Regions from separate parts of the Peribacillus sp. NPDC046944 genome, predicted to be linked through region 1. Evidence: predicted binding sites of a transcription regulator. Region 1 holds the regulator's gene; the other holds the start of a gene.
What was found. The regulator LexA, encoded in region 1, represses DNA repair genes until DNA is damaged. The targets are predictions, from matches to a motif close to CGAACATATGTTCG.

Region 1 (5,943 bases):
TGCTGCATTGGCTAAGAACCATAAACTCATCATTTGTGCTGAGAACGCAGATGGAGCAAGTTTAGTCGTAGCTGACATACCAACAGGTGACAAGCATAGCTCTCCAATTACTACAAGGAAATAACTAAGTACAAGCCATAATGGGCTAACTAATGAACCGGCTCCTCCAAAATAAGAGGGAACCAAAATTACTAGGAATGATAAACCAGCAAAGAATAGGCCAATTGAAAACTTTTGAGGTATAGTTGGCTGACGTTTCCCTAATTTAACCCATAACCATGCGAATAAAGGAGCTAAAGTAATGATGAACAATGGGTTTAAAGATTGGAACCATGCTGGTGAAATGTGAAAACCTGCAAATTCTAACTGTGTCCGTTTATCAGCATAATTTGCTAAAATAGTTGAGCCTTGTTCTTGAATGGCCCAAAACATGACAGCTGCTATAAATAAAGGGATATAGGCTAGTAAACGTGAACGCTCAACAGATGTTGTTTTCGGACTACGGTACATCACAATAAAATACATGGTAGGAATTAGAATTCCAAGGATACCAACAAGCCCGATGAAGCTATTAAGTGTTAAGAGACCATTTGAGATAGCGATTGCACAAATGATGGCAATAATTATGATAGCTAGCCCAATCTTAGTGTAAACAGATTTCTTTTCATTCGGAGCCAAAGGATTGACAGGGGTTATTCCTGCAAGTCCAAGATTTTTTTTCTTTGTAGCCATGAAGACGATTAATCCAATAAACATACCAACGGCTGCAATGCCAAATCCAAGGTGGAAATTGTAATTCATTCCAACTGTTCCGACAATAAGCGGAGCAATGAATGCACCCGTGTTTATTCCCATGTAGAATATGCTGAAACCAGAATCTCGACGGTTATCGTCTTCTGCATATAGCTCTCCAACAATACTAGATACATTAGGTTTTAAAAGACCTGTACCTATAACGATTAGTATCATGGAAACGAAGAACATGGAAATACTGCCCGGAATCGCAAGGGCAATATGACCAAGCATAATCAATATACCGCCGTAAAAAACGGATTTCGATGTTCCGAAGATCCTATCGGCTAACCATCCACCAATAATTCCGGACATATATACTAACGACCCATAGATGGATACAATGGCTAGAGATGTTTTTTCATCAAGACCTAGTCCGCCTTTAGATACCTCATAATACATATAGTATACAAGAATGGCCTTCATACCATAATAGGAGAAGCGCTCCCAAAACTCCGTGAAGAAAAGAGTGAATAGTCCTTTAGGGTTTCCGAAAAAACCTTTTTGAGGAATGCTATCCAAAATTTTCTGTTTATTTATTGATGACATACATTCTCCTCCTTTTATTATTGTATAATAACTTTTCTTAGAGCTCTTGTAAAGAATATTTAGTGTATTTTAATAATAGTTCTTAATAACCTGTGTTTATTTTCCATTTTAGTAAAATGGAGGACTATCGAAATAGTATAATTAGGTAAGAAGGTATATATTAGAGCCCTTTAATCACTTTGGATTGAAAACGCACCGTTCATTTGATATATAATTCATTAAGTAAATGATTTGGGGTTTCGAATTGCAAGAACCTTCAACAAGTTATGAAAATCCAATTTTAAATGGTTGTGTAGAAAAAATGATGATGAATAAAGGTTGAAATATTAAAAAAGTATGGTAGGAAATAGTGTAAATAATTGAAAATAGGAATATTGTCATATCGACAAAAGAAGCCAAAATACTTATTCTAGTATAGAAAGCAATTTAATTGTTTTCTTTTTTACCATGTGGTGCCGCCAGATAATTGCAGTTATCTGGCGGCATTTATTATTATAACCAAATAATAATTTTCAACCATTCTTACTGGATGGTTTTCTTTGTGGTAGGGAGAACGGAAGATCAAACACTAAAGGCCACCCTTTTTAGGGCGGCCTTTTATAGTACCTATATAGGTAGAAGTATATAAGCAGCCGATAAGTTTATTGCCTGAGGAGCTTAAAGTGATTTTCATTAGTCACAAGTCTGTTCTATTAATAAAAAAATTTCATAAATTTTAGAGAAAGGAGGTGGTTATTTTTGGAGCTAATTTGGATGTTAATTGTTGGTGGAATAATTGGATGGCTGGGAAGTCTGATTTTAGGAAGGGATATGCCGGGTGGAATTATTGGAAATATCATTGCTGGATTTGTTGGAGCATGGCTTGGTACTGCAATATTAGGGCCAATCGGACCTGAGACAGAAGGGTTTTACATTGTGCCTGCGTTACTGGGTGCCATAATTGTTGTGTTTATTGTATCCATTATCATGAGAAATACAAGATGGAGGTAGAAAGCAGAGGGTACAAGATTGAATGAATTTGCCAGAATCACGTGTAGATGGTTTAGAGAAAGCTGATCTATATGTGTCCATTATTGCTTGAAAATGCTGTTCAACAATACTGGACAGTTTTTTTGCGTAAAAAAATAGAGGTTTTCGATCGAAGGATCCATCACTGTTTACTCAATCCGAATGATTATCTGAGTTCCTAAAAGACACTAAAGCTGTTTTAAGTGCGGTGTAATTACCGATACTGGCGTATCCGTAAAACCATCCCATAAAAATCCCTGTAGTCAAGTGATGCCGATGGCTTATGAATATAGAAAGGATTAAACCAAGACATAACGCAATAGTGGGTACGTAACTTCGGGGGATAGGTAAGAGAAACTTTATAATTTGAGTCAAAATCATGATAGTTGGGATAGCAATTACAGCATCCCAAAAATTTGTATGTATTGTCGGAAAATCCATAGTAACACCACTTTCAAAAAGAAATGTCTATTGAACTAATTTCACCGGATATAAAAGAATTATACCTTGTTATTTTGACTCGGTTTGTTATTCAATGCTCTCTAGTAAAATATTATAATATTGCTTCTGTCATATACATAGGATGTAATACATAGACTTAAAACAAATAAAAAAAGCGCAATTTGCGCGCTTTTAGTGAATTTGCCTATATAGCCCGATCACTCTTCCAAGAATGGTTACATCTCTTAGAATGATAGGTTCCATATTGGAGTTTTCTGGCTGAAGCCGTATGTAATCCGGTTCCTTAAAGAATCGTTTAACGGTGGCTTCATCATCTTCCGTCATGGCCACGACGATATCTCCGTTATTGGCATTGCTTTGTTGTTTTACAATGACATAATCTCCATCATGAATTCCTGCTTCAATCATACTTTCACCCATAATTTCAAGCATGAACACATGATCATCATGTGGAACCATACTTTCAGGAAGAGGGAAGTATTCCTCTATGTTCTCGATGGCAGTTATCGGCATACCTGCGGTTACTTTTCCGAGAAGTGGTACGTTAACTACGTTTGTTTTTGGAATGTTATTAGATTCTTCTATATTTAAAATCTCAATGGCCCTTGGTTTAGTCGGGTCGCGTCTGATTAAGCCTTTGCTTTCCAAACGAGATAAATGTCCATGTACAGTCGAACTTGATGCAAGTCCCACAGCTTCGCCAATCTCTCTAACGGAAGGTGGATAACCTTTTTGACGAACTTCATCTTTTATGAAATCAAGAATATCCTGCTGCCGTTTTGATAGTTTAGTCATATACGCACCTCTTCTCTATAATTCTTTGCTATATTATAGCATGGCTCCACATGCTATACAAACATAAGTTCGAATTTGGTTGTTGACTGAAACAAATGTTCGTATTATAATTCAATCATCAACTAAAAACGAACGTACATTCGCTATGGAGGGATATTAATGAAGACATTTTGCAAAAATAATATTTATACGATTCTATTAGCAGGATTTGTATTTATCTTGTCTATTTTATTCTCTTTCACATTAGATAGTAATCAAAATAAGGATTTCCTTTCGATTGAAATTAACGAAGGTGATACTATATGGGAGATTTCAGAAAAATATGGTCAAACCGAATTGACAAAAAAAGAATTCATTGGTTGGATAGAAGAGTATAACGGTGTAAGGGCGGATACTATTAAGGCAGGTCAAATCATTGTCATACCAGTTGAAAGTGAAAAAGTAGTCCAAAGTTTGGCTAGTAAGCAGTAAAGGTAGGTTCATATGAAAGCAGTCATCTATTGTCGGGTAAGTACAGAAAAAGAAACACAGGAAACCTCGCTAGCTAGGCAGGAAGAGGAATTAGTGAAGTTAGCAGAACATAATGACATGGAAGTCGTTTCAATAATAAGAGAGCAGGCAAGTGGTTACGAACTGAACCGTGACGGGATATTTGACATGCTTGATCTTTTTAAGACAAAAGAAGCGGATGTTCTCTTGATTCAAGATGAAACTAGGTTGGGAAGAGGAAATGCTAAAATTGCCTTGTTTCATGTTGTACTTAAAGAAGGAGTGAAGATTTTCACACTTTCTCATGATGGTGAGTTAGAATTATCGGACTCTGATGCCATGGTTATCCAAATTGTTGGTATTGTAGAAGAATATCAACGTAAACTACATAACCTGAAAATTAAACGTGGTATGCTTAGGGCCGTTGAAAATGGCTACCGGCCCCAGAAAAACCTGAAGAACCAAAGAAACTCCACTGGCAGGGATCGTAAAGAAGTACCCATAGAAGAAATTGTGAAACTGCGTTCGAATGGATTAACTTTTGCGGAGATTGCGGCAACACTGAGAGGCTTTGGCTATGAAGTGTCAAAAGCAACGGTACACCGCAGATTCTTGGAATACCAGCAAGGTACACCGAAGAATCAATCATAGAACTTGTAATTTCACTTTTTTTTTAATACCATGTCAATATCCGTATATATAAAGGAGAAAAATTATGCTATCAAAAGAAAAAATGGCCCGTATCAATGAACTTTCTAAAAAAGCTAAGGGAGAAGGCTTAACTGTAGAAGAGGCAAAAGAGCAAACTTCCTTACGAAGTGAGTATTTGGAGACATTTAGACGTTCAATGGCTGATACGCTAGAAAATGTTAAAGTTATCGATCCGGAAGGTAATGATGTCACGCCTCAAAAAATTAAAAATATTAAAGAAAAAAAAGGTTTACATTAACCAATAAGGACTGATGATGGCCCCATCATTGGATTACTCATGAGGAATGTAAAGTGAAAAAAGAGAATGCATTGATGTATGTATTCTCTTTTTTGGTTTAACCTAACCTTGGTAAATCCTTAATTAGTAGAAAATTGAATTAGCTGTGTAAGAAATGGTTATTTTAGTTGTGATATTAAGTTAGTCAATATAATATAAAGAGGTACACTACAGGAAGGGATGTTTTACACATGTTAGATAAATTAGATGCACTTTCTATTAATACAATTCGTACATTATCGATCGATGCAATTGAAAAGGCTAATTCAGGTCATCCAGGCATGCCTATGGGTGCAGCTCCCATGGCATATAAGCTGTGGACTGATTATATGAATCATAACCCGAAAAATCCTGATTGGTTTAATAGAGACCGTTTTGTTTTATCGGCAGGACATGGTTCCATGCTATTATACAGTCTCCTGCATTTATCAGGTTACGGCTTGACAATGGATGACTTAAAGGGTTTCCGTCAATGGGGAAGTAAAACTCCTGGGCATCCTGAATACGGACATACTGCTGGTGTAGATGCCACTACTGGACCACTTGGCCAAGGGATTGCAATGGCCGTAGGTATGGCAATGGCAGAACGTCACTTGGCTGAAAGCTACAATCGTGATTCTTATAATGTAGTTGATCATTATACATATAGTATTTGTGGGGATGGAGACTTAATGGAAGGCGTTTCAGCTGAAGCTGCTTCTTTAGCAGGCCATCTTCAACTAGGAAGACTTGTCGTTTTATATGATTCAAACGATATTTCTCTTGATGGAGATCTTAGCCAATCATTCAGTGAAAGTGTAGCAGACCGTTTTAAATCATACGGCTGGCAGTATCTGAGAGTGGAGGACGGCAACGATTTA
Region 2 (5,943 bases), on a different contig from region 1:
TCTCCTGCTTTTACCTTGGAACTCTTATAAAAATCAGTTAATAAAGAAGCAATTTTATAATAAAATTGGTTTGACATACTGAGCATCACCACTATCACTTTTTTTGTCGAGAATATTATGATTATCAAATAACGTTATGATTTCTTTTCTAGAATATCTATCAAAGGCTACGCCTCTTTTTTCAAACTCTGTAAAGAGTTCATTTAGTGGCATCCTCTGGTCCTTTACAGAAACTGCTGTTAGCAACAAAAGGAAATCATGTTTAATATTATAGACCTGGCCTAAACTTCCTCTACTTTTTAGGAATGGGGCGCCTAAGTCCTCAATGTTTTCTCCGTATTTTTTAGCTACTCCAGAACTCGTTCCTTCTTTAATACAATCAAATAATACTTTAAATGCATCTGGAATATTTATAGAAGGATCAGGAACTTCTATTTCAAACCAATTAGCATAATCATTAATCCACTGATTTAATTCTAACAAAAAATCTTTTTGATATTCTTCCCCTTGACCATAAATCAGCTTAATTAGTTCACTGTAAGGAATAAAAGGAAGACTTTCGATTTCCTCATCAAAAGAGTTCGTAAATGAGTTGTAACTTAATTGTGAAATAGTATGGATATGCGGAAATAGATGATTGGATTTTCCTTTAATGTACTTAAACCCATCTAGATCATCCGCTGCTTTTCGTCTTTTGCTGATCGACTCCCATTCCAATGCAAAGTAAAGCGGCTGTGTTGATTCAAAGTCAGCTTCAGTAAATTGTTCAAACTTAAAGATCAATTGACAAGCATACATGAAAGCATAAAAATGAGTTAACTGAGGGAATGAGGTTAAAAAGTAGTCCTTATATTTACTTAAATAAATTATATCTTCTTGATATAATTTAGCCATTGAAGGCAGGAGTTGCTGATACTGATTCTTCTTTTTTACCTTATCCTGCTTTTTATCTTTCTCATACTCTAATGTATCTAACTTACTTAAAATAAGCTCTGTTAATATATCCTCTGAATCCTTGTTAGTAAAGATTGACTTAATCGCTGGATGACCGGCAACCAACACCTCACTCATGAATTTAGCGTATTTTCCAAATTCATTTTGAAGATCTTTATTTAATTTAATATAATTAAATAAAAAAGGATGAACTGGCTGAATTTTATCTTGATTGAACAAGTATTGATTTAAAAACCTTATAAAGTCGAATTCATCATCATCCGAATCGAATTCTACTTCATTGGCAATTAACTGACTGATATCATCTTCTTCAGATACCATGTAAAACTCATTTCCTTTTTTATTTTTAAGATCTTTCACATTAATCTCCGAAATATTTCGTATATACTCTCCCAAAACACTGTTAAATCCATCTTTTATTGCTTTCGTTCTCTTTGTTAAGAACGGGAGAATGTCCAGGACCTTCCCAGTATCATGTTTTTTTACTTTCTGTTCTATTAATAGATTTCTCAAGTGATCTCGATCCAAGGTTTGAACCATTCATTATTACTCCCTTTCAAATACAATAGCACCAAAGTCATCACGCTTAATCTTATAAGATCTATTATCACTAGGGAAACATACAAGCATTTCCTTCTTCTTGTCTCCGAGACTTATAAGCTTTTCCATTATTTCTACAAACTTAATTGCGTCTTCTTCATCTTTTTTATTTGGACGGTACCCTTCGTACACTTTTGTTAACAATTGAAAAAGGGGATAATCAATATCTAAAAAGATTTTCTGATCATTTATTCCTTCATAAGCCAATAAGATAGACGATTTAAACGCTTCTAAAATATCTTTTTTATTCTCTTCAAGGTGTTCAATGGTTGGTTTTAAATTCATTTTTTGGGCTAAACGATAGTTTTTATTAGGTCTATTTAAGAAGATATAATCTTTTTCTGGGCTGCCTTTCCATTTGAAAATTATGGTTTTAACTTCATCATAAAAATGTTTGATTTTCTTTTTACTTCCTATATTAAAGTAGAATAGATGCTCTAGGTATTTTTTGTAACTACTTTCTTCTACTTTTAAAGAGAATTTTTTATTAGTTAAAAATGTTATTCGAATAAATGCTTCAAAAAACAAATTAGCCGTTTGGTCAGTTAAACTATTTTTATCGAACGGTTTAAGCCAGGCTTTTGAAGTATCATCCTCAATATATTCATTGATGATTTTTGACCAATCATTAAGCGTATTTAATTCAACTACAAGTTGGTCGATATGCTTCGATCGATTATGGATTGGATCTAACTGGCTTACCGCTTCTAAAATAGACGATCTCTCTGCCCTATTAAACATTAAATTAGGTACTGAAAACTCAAGTAATTGTATTTGAGTTAATAAATTGATGTTTAGATTTTCATCTGGTATTAAGATATCTGCAATGAAGTTTAGAAAGGCACGCGCAGAAATAACTAATTTTTGTTTAATAATTGTTTTGATAATTATTTGTACAACCTGAAATTGAACTGTTGGACTTTGCATGAATCGGTAGTTTTCATGAACCATGGTATCAATATTATTCTTTTCGTCTTCCATTTGAGCTAAATAAAACGGATTATTCTGAGATGGTAAAAAGATTCGTTCTAATAAAGTAGAATAGAAAGAAGATAAAGGTCCTGATTCAGTCAGTTCAAACGAGTGATAATCTGCAAAACTAAGTAAATCAAAAGTTTGGTCACTGAAATGACTTGTTATATTTTGAGTAAATAGATCACTACCATTAACAAATGATCTTAACTTGTTATAAGAGAATTCTTTGTGCTGCATATTAATAAAATTATGCAAAACCCCCATATTAATAGCTAAAATAATTTTCTCCGTAGTTTTCTCGATTTTTTCATCAGAGAAATTCTTCAATACTTCTTCCAGTGTTTCCATAGCATTCTTATTTGGTGAGAAACTTTCAGTCGCATCATTTAAAATGATATATTCATTAATGATTTCCGGCTTTTTCTCTTTTAAATAAGCCAGTAAATGAGATTTTCCGTCTCCTACACTTCCGCATAGTAAAATGAGATTTCCCTTTTCTCTTCTGTGATTTTCCTCAAGAATATTCTCTAAATCCTCTTGAATCTTACGAGTAACGTGCAAATAATCCTTAAATTCGCTAAATTGACTAGCATTTTCAACAGCTTCCTGGGATGAGTCCTTTAATCGAATTAACTCCCTTAATAAATAACTTTGTCCCGGTCCTAAGTCTTTAGTCAACGTAATAGAATTAGTCTTCTCTTTTTCCTTCAATATATCTGTGGCTGTCAAAGGCTCAATATTTTCTTGAGCTGGCTGAATTGTACCCATGCCTAAAAGTTCTAATATCTTTTTCTGTACAATATCCTCAATATTATCTCGGGGTTTCGGTATGTCATAAACCGGAAATTTCAGATGATCCGAAGAATAGACTTCAGCAAACCAAACCGCAATTTTGTACATTTCTTTGTGTAATTTGAATGCCTCAGTTATATCGTTAAACTTCCCATCATGCGCTGCTTTATTTCCTGAAAGACGAATAACATCAAAAGATTGTTGAATTTCCCTTTTTATATATCCTTCCTTGGATAGGTAGTTAATCTTCTCATGTAACGAAGAAAGATAGGGTGCTTGAATGTTATCTATTTTAAAAACTTGATTTAAAATTTCTTCTGCAAATAGTCTTGCTTTCACAATAGCACTGCTTGGATCTTCAAATATTAATTCATCCATTTTTTTTGCATTGTAAGCTGCTACAGGGTTTATATTTTCTAAGAACCTTAGGAAATAACCTTCTTGTAGATTCATTTAGTTCAACTCCGATAGTATTAATCATTTACGATACATTTTAACATATAGGTAATTAACAAGTAAAAGAACCCAATTACTCCCAATAGACTTCAAATATTTAACGAAAACGAATAAAGGTTCGTAGTAGATTATTGTAATTTACTACTATTCCGTTTATACTTTATTTAATTATTACGTACGTAATTAGGAGGTTTGTTTATGGATGCCATATTCAGTTATAATTTCCCTGCTATTCGAGGGAAACAAGGTGATAAAGAATATTACGTTGTGATGTGTCCTCTTAGAATAATCCCAAAAATTTTTCTTTTTGATGAAGAAGAAATTCCACCAGAACATCGCTCACAACGTATCTTAAATAAGGCTAGGATTCCAGATATCACAAATTACATTGTTGAGAACCCAAAAGATTATGTGTTCTCTTCCATTACAGCCTCTATCGATGGTGATATTGCTTTTATCCCTTTTAAAAATGAAGTTGGATTTAATGATCTTGGACAATTAAAGATCTCTTTAGAATCTAGATTCTTAATTAATGATGGACAGCATAGACGTGCAGCTATAGAAGAAGCTTTAAAACTTTCACCCGAAATCGCTAATGAAACAATTTCAGTCGTTTTTTTTCATGATGAAGGATTAAAAAAATCTCAGCAGATGTTTTCCGATTTAAATCGACATGCAGTAAATACTACATCTTCTATTGGCATTTTATACGATCATCGAGACCGATTGGCTATGATTACAAAAGATATCATTACTAGTGTCCCATTATTAACTAGATACACAGATAAAGAGAGAGTTTCTCTGTCACAAAACTCACCTAAAATTCTTGCGCTAAATCACATTTTTAATACGAACTTGCGCCTACTTGGAAAAAGTAAAGGAGAAAATATTAACCAGGAAGATGAAGATTTCTTGGTTAAGTTTTGGAGTACATTATGTGAATCAATAGTAGAATGGAACATGGTCTTAAATAAAGAATTAACCACACGTGAACTTAGAGCTAATTATATTGTAGGACATGGTGTATTTATAGAAGCTGTGGGTCTTGTAGGTCGTTATCTTCGTAAATATCATGAAAATAATTGGCCACAATATATTAAGAGACTTTCAAAAATTGATTGGACACGGGTTAATACAAATGACTGGTTAGGACGAGCCTTTAATCAAAATGGCAGAATTCAAAAAAACAGCTCAACCATACAGTTAACCGCTAATAAAATAAAACAATTAATTGATATTCCTCTAACAGAGCAAGAGCAAGCATTAGAAAATAATTTTTTTAAAGGAGTGAAAGTTTAATGGCAGAAGGAATTATTAGTAGTTTATTTTCAAAAGAAATGCCAATTGTTGAAGATGCAAAAAAACAAATTAAACTAGCCTACAAAATGGACAACCGTCCCTGGGTAGTCGGTTATAGTGGAGGAAAAGATTCTACCGTAGTGGTACAACTTATTTTCGAAGCATTAAGCGAGCTAAATAAAGAAGAGTTGCATAAAAAGGTATATGTCATTTCTTCCGATACACTAGTTGAAACACCATTAATCATTAATTCTATTAATCAAACTTTGAGACGTATACAAGATGAAGCACTCTCACGCGACTTACCTATTGAAACACATAAAGTAAAGCCTATCATTAAACAATCCTTCTGGGTCAATATTATAGGTAAGGGCTATCCAACTCCTAACCAGCAATTCAGATGGTGTACGGACCGTTTAAAAATCGATCCTGCTAATCAGTTTATCATGGATAAAGTATCATCATTTGGAGAAGTAATCATGGTATTAGGCGTCAGGGAAGATGAAAGTGTTACTAGGGGGAATGTTATACGGTCCCATACAGTTGATGGAAAGTTATTTATGCGTCATTCAACTCTTTCAAACGCTTATGTCTATGCACCAATTAGAAGTTTTTCTCTAGATGACGTTTGGGATTACTTACTTAACCATCCATGCCCTTGGGGAGATGATAATCACGAACTTCATAGACTATATCAAGATTCAAATAGTGGAGAATGCCCGCTTATCATAGATAAAACGATTAAAGAAAATGCTGGATCATGTGGGAATAGCCGTTTTGGCTGCTGGGTTTGTACAGTAGTAAATGAAGATAAAGCATTAACTGGATTTATTCAAAGCGGTCATGACTGGATGAAACCTCTACTTG

Region 2: dndB (DNA sulfur modification protein DndB) is a predicted target of LexA. The motif match lies at 3,885-3,898, and genes of this name have one in related genera.

What each region holds. Positions count from the first base shown of each region.
Region 1 is NZ_JBNNML010000009.1:59,739-65,681, reverse strand. Features, by position in the region: gene ACQKIC_RS16270 (peptide MFS transporter) at 1-1,341, opposite strand, end outside; gene ACQKIC_RS16265 (GlsB/YeaQ/YmgE family stress response membrane protein) at 2,095-2,331, shown strand; gene ACQKIC_RS16260 (hypothetical protein) at 2,503-2,790, opposite strand; gene lexA (transcriptional repressor LexA) at 2,983-3,606, opposite strand; gene yneA (cell division suppressor protein YneA) at 3,766-4,077, shown strand; gene ACQKIC_RS16245 (YneB family resolvase-like protein) at 4,090-4,746, shown strand; gene ACQKIC_RS16240 (DUF896 domain-containing protein) at 4,811-5,044, shown strand; gene tkt (transketolase) at 5,275-5,943, shown strand, end outside.
Region 2 is NZ_JBNNML010000001.1:279,873-285,815, forward strand. Features, by position in the region: gene dptH (DNA phosphorothioation-dependent restriction protein DptH) at 1-77, opposite strand, end outside; gene dptG (DNA phosphorothioation-dependent restriction protein DptG) at 55-1,494, opposite strand; gene dptF (DNA phosphorothioation-dependent restriction protein DptF) at 1,501-3,774, opposite strand; gene dndB (DNA sulfur modification protein DndB) at 3,976-5,076, shown strand; gene dndC (DNA phosphorothioation system sulfurtransferase DndC) at 5,076-5,943, shown strand, end outside.